DNA from 3 places in the Enterococcus sp. AAFC-DPL-5182 genome. Region 3 is predicted to be linked to each of the others. Evidence: predicted binding sites of a transcription regulator. Region 3 holds the regulator's gene; each other region holds the start of a gene.
The links. Region 3 encodes LexA, which represses DNA repair genes until DNA is damaged. Its sites were predicted from a motif close to CNAACANNTGTTNG; they were not measured.

Region 1 (3,557 bases), 420 kb from region 3:
CCACCTAAAATCTCTTGATAGTAATCTAGCGGTGTTAGACTTGCCGAAAATAAAATGCTGGCTTTCCCTTTATCTAGTTTTTGTTGTAATAAATAGTTTGGATCAATACAAAATTGTTTCACGATGATGTCATGATTCTGACAATTTACATACGTACAATAATGATCATCATATCCTTCGCTGATTTTAGTATAATTCAACAATTCAAAATAAACAGATAAGACTTGATTCAGCTCAATATGATCTTGATTTTCCGGAAGCCACTCTTTGATTTTTTCAGCTAATGAATAAGCCGCTTTAACTAGAGAATCAATTGGTCCATGTTGATGTAGAAATTCTTTTCCTTCTTCCTCACAGATCTGTTTGATTTTATCAAATTCTTTTTCGATTTTGCTAAGTGCCCGAACCAGTTTGGTCTGTTTTTTATCAAGTGTTTGTTTCAATGCGGATAGCTTATTTTTAGATAGCTCCGCTGAATACATTTCCCGTGAACGATTGACTAAGTTATGCACTTCATCTACCAAAAAAATATTCTCTTTGACTTCAGTCTGGTCCTCAAAAAAACGTCTTAAATAGACAACTGGATCAAATAAATAATTGTAATCACAGATCACTAAATCGCACCACAGACTAACATCTAACGATAATTCAAATGGACATAACGTATGCTTTCGTGCGTAAAATTCAATAACTTCACGGGTAAATTGATGTTCATTATTTAATAAATCCCAGAGTCCTTCATTCAAACGATCATAATAACCATTCGCAAAAGGACAAGCTTCTGGCGTACAATTCCGCTCACTCAAAAAACAAATCTTATCTTTAGCTGTTAGCGTCACACTTTTTAATTTCATATCCTTTTGTTTCATTGCTTCTACTGCATCTTCTGCCACTTGGCGCGTAATCGTTTTAGCAGTTAAATAAAAAACTCTTTCGGCTTGTTCTTCACCGATTGCCTTTAAGGTTGGAAATAAGGTTGAAATGGTCTTACCTGTTCCAGTCGGTGCTTCAACAAAAAGCTTTTTATCACTTAAAATTGTTTTATAGACTGCTACTGCTAATTCTCTTTGTCCTGCTCGGTAGTCTCCATAAGGAAAAGATAAATTCTGTAAAGACTGATTCCGAATTTTACGCCAATTTGCCCTAAAGATCAACCATTGTTCGTATTTTTTGGTCAAGTCATCAAAGAATTCTTCTAGTTCTTCTTTGCTAAATTCTTTTTCTTGGCGAGTAATATCGTCCGTTGTTGTTTGATAATAGGTCAACTGTAATGTAATTGACTCCAAGTCCTCTTGCTGACAATAAATATGTCCATAACACATCACTTGATACCAATACATGTCTATTTGTTCTTCTAACAAATCAGAAAATGCTGGTTCCGATGTTTTGATCTCGTCAATCACTGTCCGTTTTTTATCATCAATAAAAATACCGTCCGCTCGACCTTCAATTATGTATGCTTGATGATTCAATTCTATGTTAATGGCTAATTTAACTTCTTTTTGATAATTTTCACCAGCTTTCTTTTGAAGCTTCCGGTGAATCTTAGCACCTTCTAATGCGGTGTGTTCACTTGTATGCCGAGCATCGATACTGCCTCTGCGTAAAATAAACTCCACTAATCTGCGGACTGCGATTCTTTGCGTATTCTGCATGTTCAACTCCACCTATCCTGCTTTTATTATAGAACATACATTCGCAAAATGAAAGAGGAGAGAACAAAATACAACTACTTTGTCCTCTCCTTATGAAAACTCCTTGTTTCATTTAGTTAAAAGATCACCAATTCACAACATATATCAAGTGGAATAATCACTATTTATTTTGACATATTCATAACTTAAATCACAGCCAATCACTTCAAAATTTTCTACTCCTTGATGTAAATCTACCGTTAAATAGATATCTTCATTTTGTTCGATGTACTCTGTGATTTGATCGATATTTTGTGTTTTTTCCTTGTTATTTGAAAAAATCGGGTATGTTCCATAAAAAATTTCAACTTTATTCTGGTCAAACATCAAGCCGTCGGTTTTACCAAGGGCCATTGCAATTCGACCCCAGTTAGGATCGTTACCAAATAATGCAGTTTTCACTAAAGGAGAGTTGATGATTGATTTCCCAGCATTTTTTGCCTGCTCCTTGGTTTCAGCATTTTTCACTGTGACAAACATTGTCTTCGTAGCACCCTCAGCGTCTTTTACCACATCTAAAGCTAATTCCTTACAAATTTGATTCAACGCCTTTTGTAATTCGCTCGTTTTGATTTCATAATGGCCACTGGCTAAAAGCGCTACAGTGTCACTAGTGCTTGTATCTGTATCGATGCTGATCGTGTTGAAAGATTGGTCAACAGCTACTTTCAACATAGAATGAATCTCTTCTTTCTCAATTTTTGCATCTGTTACAATATAGGCTAACATCGTTGCCATATTGGGTTCAATCATTCCTGAGCCTTTGACAATGCCTAAAATAGTTGCAGCACCAATTTTTAAGCTACGAACTTTGATTCGTTGATCTGTGGTCAAAATAGCATGGGCGAAATCTTCATAGTCTTCTTTGAGGTCGATCGATTCTGTTTCTAAAAAGTCCTCAATAACATCGATTGGTAATTGAGGTCCAATCATCCCTGTAGAGGAAGGCAGAATATTCTCTTTTTTAATCATTAGCTTATCTGATAAGCAGTCTAAAATTTTGTATTCATTTTCTCTCCCTATTATCCCAGTTGCAACATTGGCGATACCACTCGTCACTACAACTGCTTGTAATTCAGCATTTTTCACATGGTCTTTCCCGATAGGTATACATTCGCCACAAAATGTATTCTTTGTAAAAACTGCTGCAGCGTGACAAACATCATCAGCCACGATCAACCCAAAATCTTTTCTTTTTTTCTTGATTCCAACATGCGTTCCATAAAACCTAAATCCCTTTGGTACGTTTTCAAAATTCCCCATCAATAACACCTTCCCGTACATGATCAACTTATATTCAATATAGAACTTTGTTTCTCAATTTTATAAAAGTATAAATCAAAGAGCGGTAATAGTCAATGGATTTTATATCAAAAAATACCAATATAAAGGTTTTTTATGCAAAATAAACACTCGTTTTCGCATAAAATTGTATTCCCAGATCATTTTTATACAAAAAAAGCATCCAGATTTATCTGGATGCTTCATAGTTATCACTTTATTAATTATTTTTACCAAAGATACGCAAGAATGCTATGAATAAATTGATGAAGTCAAGATATAATTGTAACGCCATGAATACAGCGATACCCGTTCCTGGTTGTCCACCAGTTTGCGTATATAAAGTACGAATTTTTTGGTTATCGTATGCTGTGATTCCAGCAAAGATAATGACCATCAAAATTGAAATCAAATAGTCAACGGGTTCACTCTTTAAAACAAAAGCATTTAGGAAAATGGCGATGATCAAACCGATCAAAGCGCTGTATGCTGCGTGTCCCATTGCTGAAAGATCTCGTTTAGTAAAAATACCGATCAACGACATACCGCCAAATGTAGCAGCTGCACTAACAAAGGCCGTTA
Region 2 (3,557 bases), 510 kb from region 3:
ACTAAATAACAAAGGAGACAAAAAAATGAACGTGAAGAAAATTATTTTGATCGGTGTCGGTGTTTTAGTAGTAGGTGGTGTTCTAGCTAATATGGGTTCTGATTCTAAAGAAGATACAACGAAAAAAAAAGAGGCAACGACAAGTAAGGTTACTAAAAAACAAGAATCAGAAGTTCCTGCTGAAACAGATGCTGGTGATTTAGGAGATTATCACGTTGCTATCAAGGAACTATCGTTTGCAAAAGATTACAACGGAGAAGACGTAGGTGTGATCGATTATGAATTTACGAATAACAGCGATAAAAATGCAATGTTTTTAACGTCGATCACAACGAAGGCTTTTCAAAATGGTATTGCGTTGCAGTTAGCAATTATGTCAGAATCTGGGTATGTAGATTCAATGACTGAGATTCAACCAGGAGCAACACTGAATTTAAAAGTTCCTTATAAGTTAACGGACATGACAACACCAGTATCGGTTGAAGCAACGAAATTATTCAGTGATAAAGTGAAATTGACAAAAGAGTTTATCTTACAGTAATTTGAAATCTTCAAAAGGGTTGAACAAAGGTGGTTCAGCTAGCATTTTTCTCAGTAGAAAATGACTAGTTTTTAGCTTCAAAGGGAGCAAAGGAATTGGATAATATTCCTTATATATGGCCGTGTATTGGGTTTATTGGAACAGGTAGCTAGTTAAGATAGAGTTATTTGGTCCGAAATCAATTAGTCTTTGCTGCCTGACTGATTTTCCAAATACGAAAACAGCCAAAGCCACAAGAAAGTGAACGTCTGGATTATCTCCAGTCGTTCACTTTCTTTTTTTATTCATTTGACGAATTAGGGAGTTTATCGATGTCGGAATGGATTGGTTTAACTTTTAAGATATCTAAAAAGAAAGTGAAAATTGGAATGCCGACAATCAATCCCCAAACACCGAATAGTCGCTCGCTGATCAATAAAATGACGAAGGTATAAAAAATCGGTAAATCTGTTTTACTAGACATAAATTTAGGGTTCAATACATAAGACTCGAGTAAATGGACAACAATAATGACGACTAAAATATAGATAACATCATTGATGCCGCCTTCAGAATAAGCAATAAAACTTAGTGGAATACAAGAAATGATCACACCTGCAACGGGAATCAAACTCAAAATAAAAATCATGATTGCTAAACTTGGTAATTGAGTAAAACCGATCAAAGCCAGACAAACCGTTGTAATACCAGTATTAACAACAGCAATAAAAAATTGAGCTTCCATCACGACGCCAAAGGTATTCACAAACTTATCTGCAAAGAAGTAAATATCTTGAAAGAACCAGTCAAAATCACTCTTTAAAAATAACTTAGAAAATTCTGCCATTTGTTTTTTCTCGATCATAAAAAAGAAACTTAAAATAAAAGAGAGGACAAAGGAAAGTCCAATAGAACCGATATCTTGAATATAACGTAAGAGCGTACTTGCACCATTTTGAATTTGGGTCATCAAGTTAGATTTTTCTATATATTCATTAATTATCATCAATAATTGATTGTGACTATCAGTTGGATTTTGATAAAAATGTACAACAGAATTATACGTTTGGACTGTTTGATGAATCAGAACTGGCACATATTTTGTTATAGCCAGATAAACTAAAAAGACAATCAAAGAATAGGTTGCTAAAACAAGTATGAGCGACGGTATTTTTAAAAAACGCTGAACAAATTTTACGAAATGAAGTGCTAAAAACGTAAAAATAAAAGTTAATAAAATCATTGTGATCATGCTTCTAGCTAAAAATAAAATAAAGATAACAACAGCTAAAACGAAAAAACGTCTTAATCGCTCATTTTGAATAAACTTTTCATAAATCGACATGGCTTTCACTCCTTGTAATGAATGATTTGTATCCTTTACATATAAGGGAACAAATCAATAAGAGCAAAGACTCACCTTATACTCTTAATAATAGTACATATTAAGATAACTATAATGCTTTTTTGCATATTAAGATAGCAGTTTCCTTTATAATTCTAAAAAAATTATTTTTTATCAGTCAAAAATTTAAAAAGTTGTTCCCCTTTACAAAAGGAACGTATGTTCGTATAATTGGTTATGAAATAAACCAAGGAGAGGGTTACTATGTTTTTTGATTATGAAAAAGAACCTAGAAGAGTGATTTTTTGTATTGATGTAAAATCCTTCTATGCTTCAGTTGAGTGTGTCGCTAGAGAGTACGATCCGATGGAAAAAATGTTGGTCGTGATGAGTCATGCTGAAAATACTGGTGGCTTAGTTTTAGCTTCTTCTCCGAAAGCCAAAGAAGTCCTTGGCATCACGAATGTAACACGCAAATATGATGTACCAAATCACCCAGATCTAGTGATTGTCCCGCCACGAATGAATGAGTATATCAAGGAAAACATGAAAATCAATGCAATTTATAAGGAATATGTAGCAGAAGAAGACTTACATATTTATTCGATCGATGAATCGTTTTTAGATGTGACAGCTAGTTGGAGATTGTTTGGACAAACACCCATGGCACTAGCACAAATCATCCAGCAAAGAATCAAAAAAGAAACTGGCTTGTCGATTACGATCGGGATTGGTGATAATCCTTTGTTAGCCAAATTAGCTATGGATATTGAAGCTAAGCACAATGAGCAACGAGTAGCTGAATGGCATTATGAGAATGTTTCTGAAAAAGTTTGGACAATCGATCCCATGACTGAAATGTGGGGAATAGGTCAGCGACTGGCGAAACGCTTAAATAATCTGGGGATTCGTTCCATTTACGATTTGGCTCATGCTGATTTGAATAGTCTTAAAAGAAACCTAGGAATCATCGGAGAACAGTTGTATGCTCATGCGCACGGCATCGATCGAAGCCGCTTATCCGAAAAATATATCCCAGAAGAACGATCATACAATAATTCTCAGATTTTGATGCGAGATTACTTGAGACAAGATGAGATTGAAGTTGTGATCCGGGAAATGGCAGAGCAAGTGGCAGCTAGACTGAGGAAAGCGCATTGTCAGACTGAATGTGTTCATTTATCTATCGGATTTTCAAGAGCTAGTAAGGCAGGGGGCACAGGATTTTCAAGGCAAATGAAAGTCCCGCTGACGAATAGCAGTAAAGTATTGATTGAATACTGTCTAATGATATTTAGACAGCACTGGCACGGTGAGGAAGTACGACATATTGGGATTACTTATTCCAAACTGAATTATAATACTTATGTACAACTGGATTTATTTCATGAGCCGGATGAACAATTAAAAGAACTAAAGTTAGATCAGCTGATTGATGAGATTCGTCAACGTTTTGGCTATGTTTCGCTGGTTCATGCAAGTTCAGTTTCATCTGGCGGTACAGCAATTTCAAGAGCATCATTAGTTGGTGGACACGCTGGGGGAATGGAGGGCTTGCAATGAGCAAGGAACGGGATTACTATTTTGAACAGTACCAAGATCGAAAAATGAAGAAATGGGCAGGCTTTTATTTATCTGAACATACGGCAATCATTGAACAAGAGAAAAAAAGACAGCCAGCTGAAAAAAAGA
Region 3 (3,557 bases):
CAATTTTATGTGAATGATGGTAAACTAAGTTGCCAGCTGTATCAACGCAGTGGAGACGTTTTTTTAGGTGTTCCTTTCAACATTGCCAGTTATGCTTTATTAACGCATTTAATTGCTCATGAAACAGGTTTAGAAGTAGGCGATTTCGTGCATACATTAGGAGATGCACATTTATATACCAACCATGTTGATCAAATGAATGAACAACTTACTCGAGAGATTCGATCTTTTCCTACGATAAAATTGAATCAAGAAAAAAAATCTGTTTTTGATTTTGATATGGAAGATATTGTTATAGAAGGATATGATCCGCATCCAGCAATCAAGGCACCGATTGCCGTTTAATTTGAAAGGAGTTTCCTGATGCTAGCAGCCATATGGGCACAAGATGAAAAAGGGACGATCGGTAAAGAAAATCGATTACCTTGGCATTTGCCAAATGATCTGAAATTTTTTAAGCAAATGACTGAAGACAACACGATTGTTATGGGAAGAAAAACTTTTGAGGGAATGGGAAGCCGCCCACTGCCGAATCGTCAGACGATCGTCCTGACAAGAGACAAAGGATACCGTGCAAAAGGGGTCATTGTATTTCATACGATTGATGAAGTTCTAGATTACGCTAAAACTTTTGCTGGGATTACATTTATTGCAGGTGGTTCAGCAGTGTATGAGGACTTTTTACCTTATTGTGATGTGCTGTATCGTACAGTGATTCATCATATATTTGATGGTGATACGAAATTTCCAACTGTTGCTTGGGATGATTGGACATTAATCAATTTAAGTGAAGGATCTAAGGACGAAAAAAATAGTTATGAGTATCAGTTCGAGACATATCAGCGTAAAGTAGCAGCTGATTAAAACGTTAATGAGGCTTATTCGGAGGAATAACAAAAAAAACATACTATTGCTAGTATGTTTTTTTTGTTATTTAAATATGATTGCGGTATAAACCAACAACTTTACCTAAAATACTCACATTACTTAAAATAATTGGATCTAGCGCATCATTTTCAGGTTGTAAACGAATATGATCTATCTCTTTAAAAAATCGTTTGCAAGTAGCTTCATCTTCATCAGTCATGGCAATGACGATGTCACCATTTGATGCAGAGCTTTGTTTACGGACAATTACTTGATCACCATCCAAAATCCCTGCGTTGATCATACTTTCACCTCTGATAGTCAGCATAAACAGAGCATTTTCTTCTGCTTTTAAATCAGGAGGAAGAGGGAAGAAATCAGAAGCTTCTTCTACAGCTAAGATAGGTTCCCCAGCGGTAACAACTCCGAGCATCGGGATAACTGTTGGTTTAACACCAATTTTATCCAGGCCGTCCGCTGTTAATTCAATTGCTCTTGGTTTAGTGGGATCACGTAAAATCAACCCTTTTTTTTCTAAACGGGCTAAGTGTCCATGAACAGTAGATGTTGAAGAAAGATCAACCGCCTTACCAATTTCTCTAACGGTCGGGGGATAGCCTTTCAGTTCGACTTGTTCGTATATATATTTTAAAACCTCGACTTGCCTTGTGTCTGTACGTTTCACCAAAACCCGCACCTTCTTTCAATTTATAATTTTAGTGTACCATAGTTTTATATAGGAATCAAACAGGCGTTCGTATTTTTTTGAAATAAGTACTGTTAGGGCAATTTTTGTATAGAATAGGCGGTTTTGTTTCTTTTTTATCTAAGAATATAGTTGTATTTTTTGTGTGCATCTTATAAGATAGACATGGAATGTAAACTTGTCTAGCTATATGGGATAGCAATAAGCTCGATTTTTTATAAAAATAGAATATGACTGCGAAAAAGTATTACAGAACTATTTTTATCTGAGCGCTGAGCGAGCCTATCTAGTTTTTAAAATAAGGAGGTATGACTATGTTATCGTCTGAAAAAATGAACCGAATCAATGAACTTGCTAAAAAGGCAAAAGAAGGTGAATTGACTGAGAAAGAAAAAGCAGAACAAAAAGTACTTCGTCAAGAATATTTAGCTGCTTTTCGCGGTGGTATGCGTCATCATATCGAGGGAATGAAAGTGGTTGATCCTAAAGGAAATGATGTAACGCCAGAAAAATTGAAAGAGATCCAGAAAGCTAAAGGATTGCACAATAGGAAATAATTTTAGTTTTTTTTACTAAAAGTAATTGCTTTCATAAACGAAATACGATAAAATATAGTTAATAAAGGTAAAAAAAACCTAAATAGGAGATGATTTTTTTGTTCGACAACACTGATCAGTTAGGCGTCAATACAATTCGCACACTAAGTATCGAAGCAGTACAAAAAGCAAATTCAGGACATCCTGGATTACCAATGGGTGCTGCACCTATGGCCTATGCGCTTTGGACAAAGCATTTAAAAGTAAATCCAAAAACATCAAGAAATTGGGTAGATAGAGACCGCTTCATTCTATCTGCTGGTCATGGTTCTGCAATGTTGTATAGTCTGCTTCATTTAGCAGGATACGGTGTATCGATGGATGATCTGAAAAGTTTCCGTCAATGGGATAGCAAAACACCCGGACATCCTGAAGTTCATCATACAGATGGTGTTGAAGCAACGACTGGTCCTTTAGGACAAGGCATTGCAATGGCTGTTGGTATGGCAATGGCTGAAGCGCATACTGCTGCGACTTATAATCGTGATAGCTTTCCAGTAATCGATCACTATACTTATGCACTATGTGGTGACGGTGATCTGATGGAAGGTGTTTCGCAAGAAGCTAGTTCAATGGCCGGACATATGAAGCTAGGTAAGCTGATCGTGTTATATGATTCAAATGATATCTCATTAGATGGACCAACATCAAAAGCATTTACAGAAAATGTTGGGGCTCGCTACGAAGCATATGGTTGGCAACATATCTTAGTGAAAGATGGTAATGATTTAGAAGAAATTTCAAAAGCAATCGAAGCAGCAAAAGCTGAATCCGATAAACCAACATTGATAGAGGTCAAAACAGTTATCGGTTATGGCGCTCCAAAAGAAGGAACATCTTCTGTTCATGGCGCACCAATCGGAGCAGAAGGAATTACTGCTGCTAAAGCCGTTTATGGTTGGGAATATCCTGATTTTACAGTTCCAGAAGAAGTTGCTGCTCGTTTTAAAGAAACAATGGTAGACGAAGGCGGAAAAGCCGAAGACAAGTGGAATGAAATGTTTGCCAATTACACAAGAGAGCATCCTGAATTGGCTAAACAATTCAAACAAGCCTTCTCTGATGAGCTTCCTGAAAATTGGGATAGTGAACTACCAACTTATGAAGTAGGTTCAAGCGCAGCTAGTCGAGTAACGAGCAAAGAAACAATTCAAGCAATTTCTAAGGCTGTACCAGGTTTCTGGGGCGGTTCTGCTGATTTATCTGCTTCAAATAATACAATGGTCGCAGCTGAAAAAGATTTTGAGCCGGGACAATATGAAGGCCGCAATATTTGGTTTGGTGTCCGTGAATTTGCAATGGCGGCAGCAATGAATGGCATTCAATTACATGGAGGAAGCCGTGTTTATGGCGGAACATTCTTTGTTTTTACAGACTACTTACGTCCT

Region 1: the regulator LexA is predicted to act here: its motif matches at 1,686-1,699, upstream of AC4BB7_RS11205 (ATP-dependent DNA helicase).
Region 2: the regulator LexA is predicted to act here: its motif matches at 2,078-2,091, upstream of AC4BB7_RS11600 (Y-family DNA polymerase).

What each region holds. Positions count from the first base shown of each region.
Region 1 is NZ_CM177101.1:2,397,745-2,401,301, forward strand. Features, by position in the region: gene AC4BB7_RS11205 (ATP-dependent DNA helicase) at 1-1,655, opposite strand, end outside; gene argJ (bifunctional glutamate N-acetyltransferase/amino-acid acetyltransferase ArgJ) at 1,800-2,957, opposite strand; gene AC4BB7_RS11215 (Bax inhibitor-1/YccA family protein) at 3,196-3,557, opposite strand, start outside.
Region 2 is NZ_CM177101.1:2,484,971-2,488,527, reverse strand. Features, by position in the region: gene AC4BB7_RS11610 (DUF5067 domain-containing protein) at 26-541, shown strand; gene AC4BB7_RS11605 (AI-2E family transporter) at 822-1,865, opposite strand; gene AC4BB7_RS11600 (Y-family DNA polymerase) at 2,130-3,428, shown strand; gene AC4BB7_RS11595 (hypothetical protein) at 3,425-3,557, shown strand, end outside.
Region 3 is NZ_CM177101.1:1,975,129-1,978,685, reverse strand. Features, by position in the region: gene AC4BB7_RS09095 (thymidylate synthase) at 1-345, shown strand, start outside; gene AC4BB7_RS09090 (dihydrofolate reductase) at 364-864, shown strand; gene lexA (transcriptional repressor LexA) at 935-1,555, opposite strand; gene AC4BB7_RS09080 (DUF896 family protein) at 1,888-2,130, shown strand; gene tkt (transketolase) at 2,229-3,557, shown strand, end outside.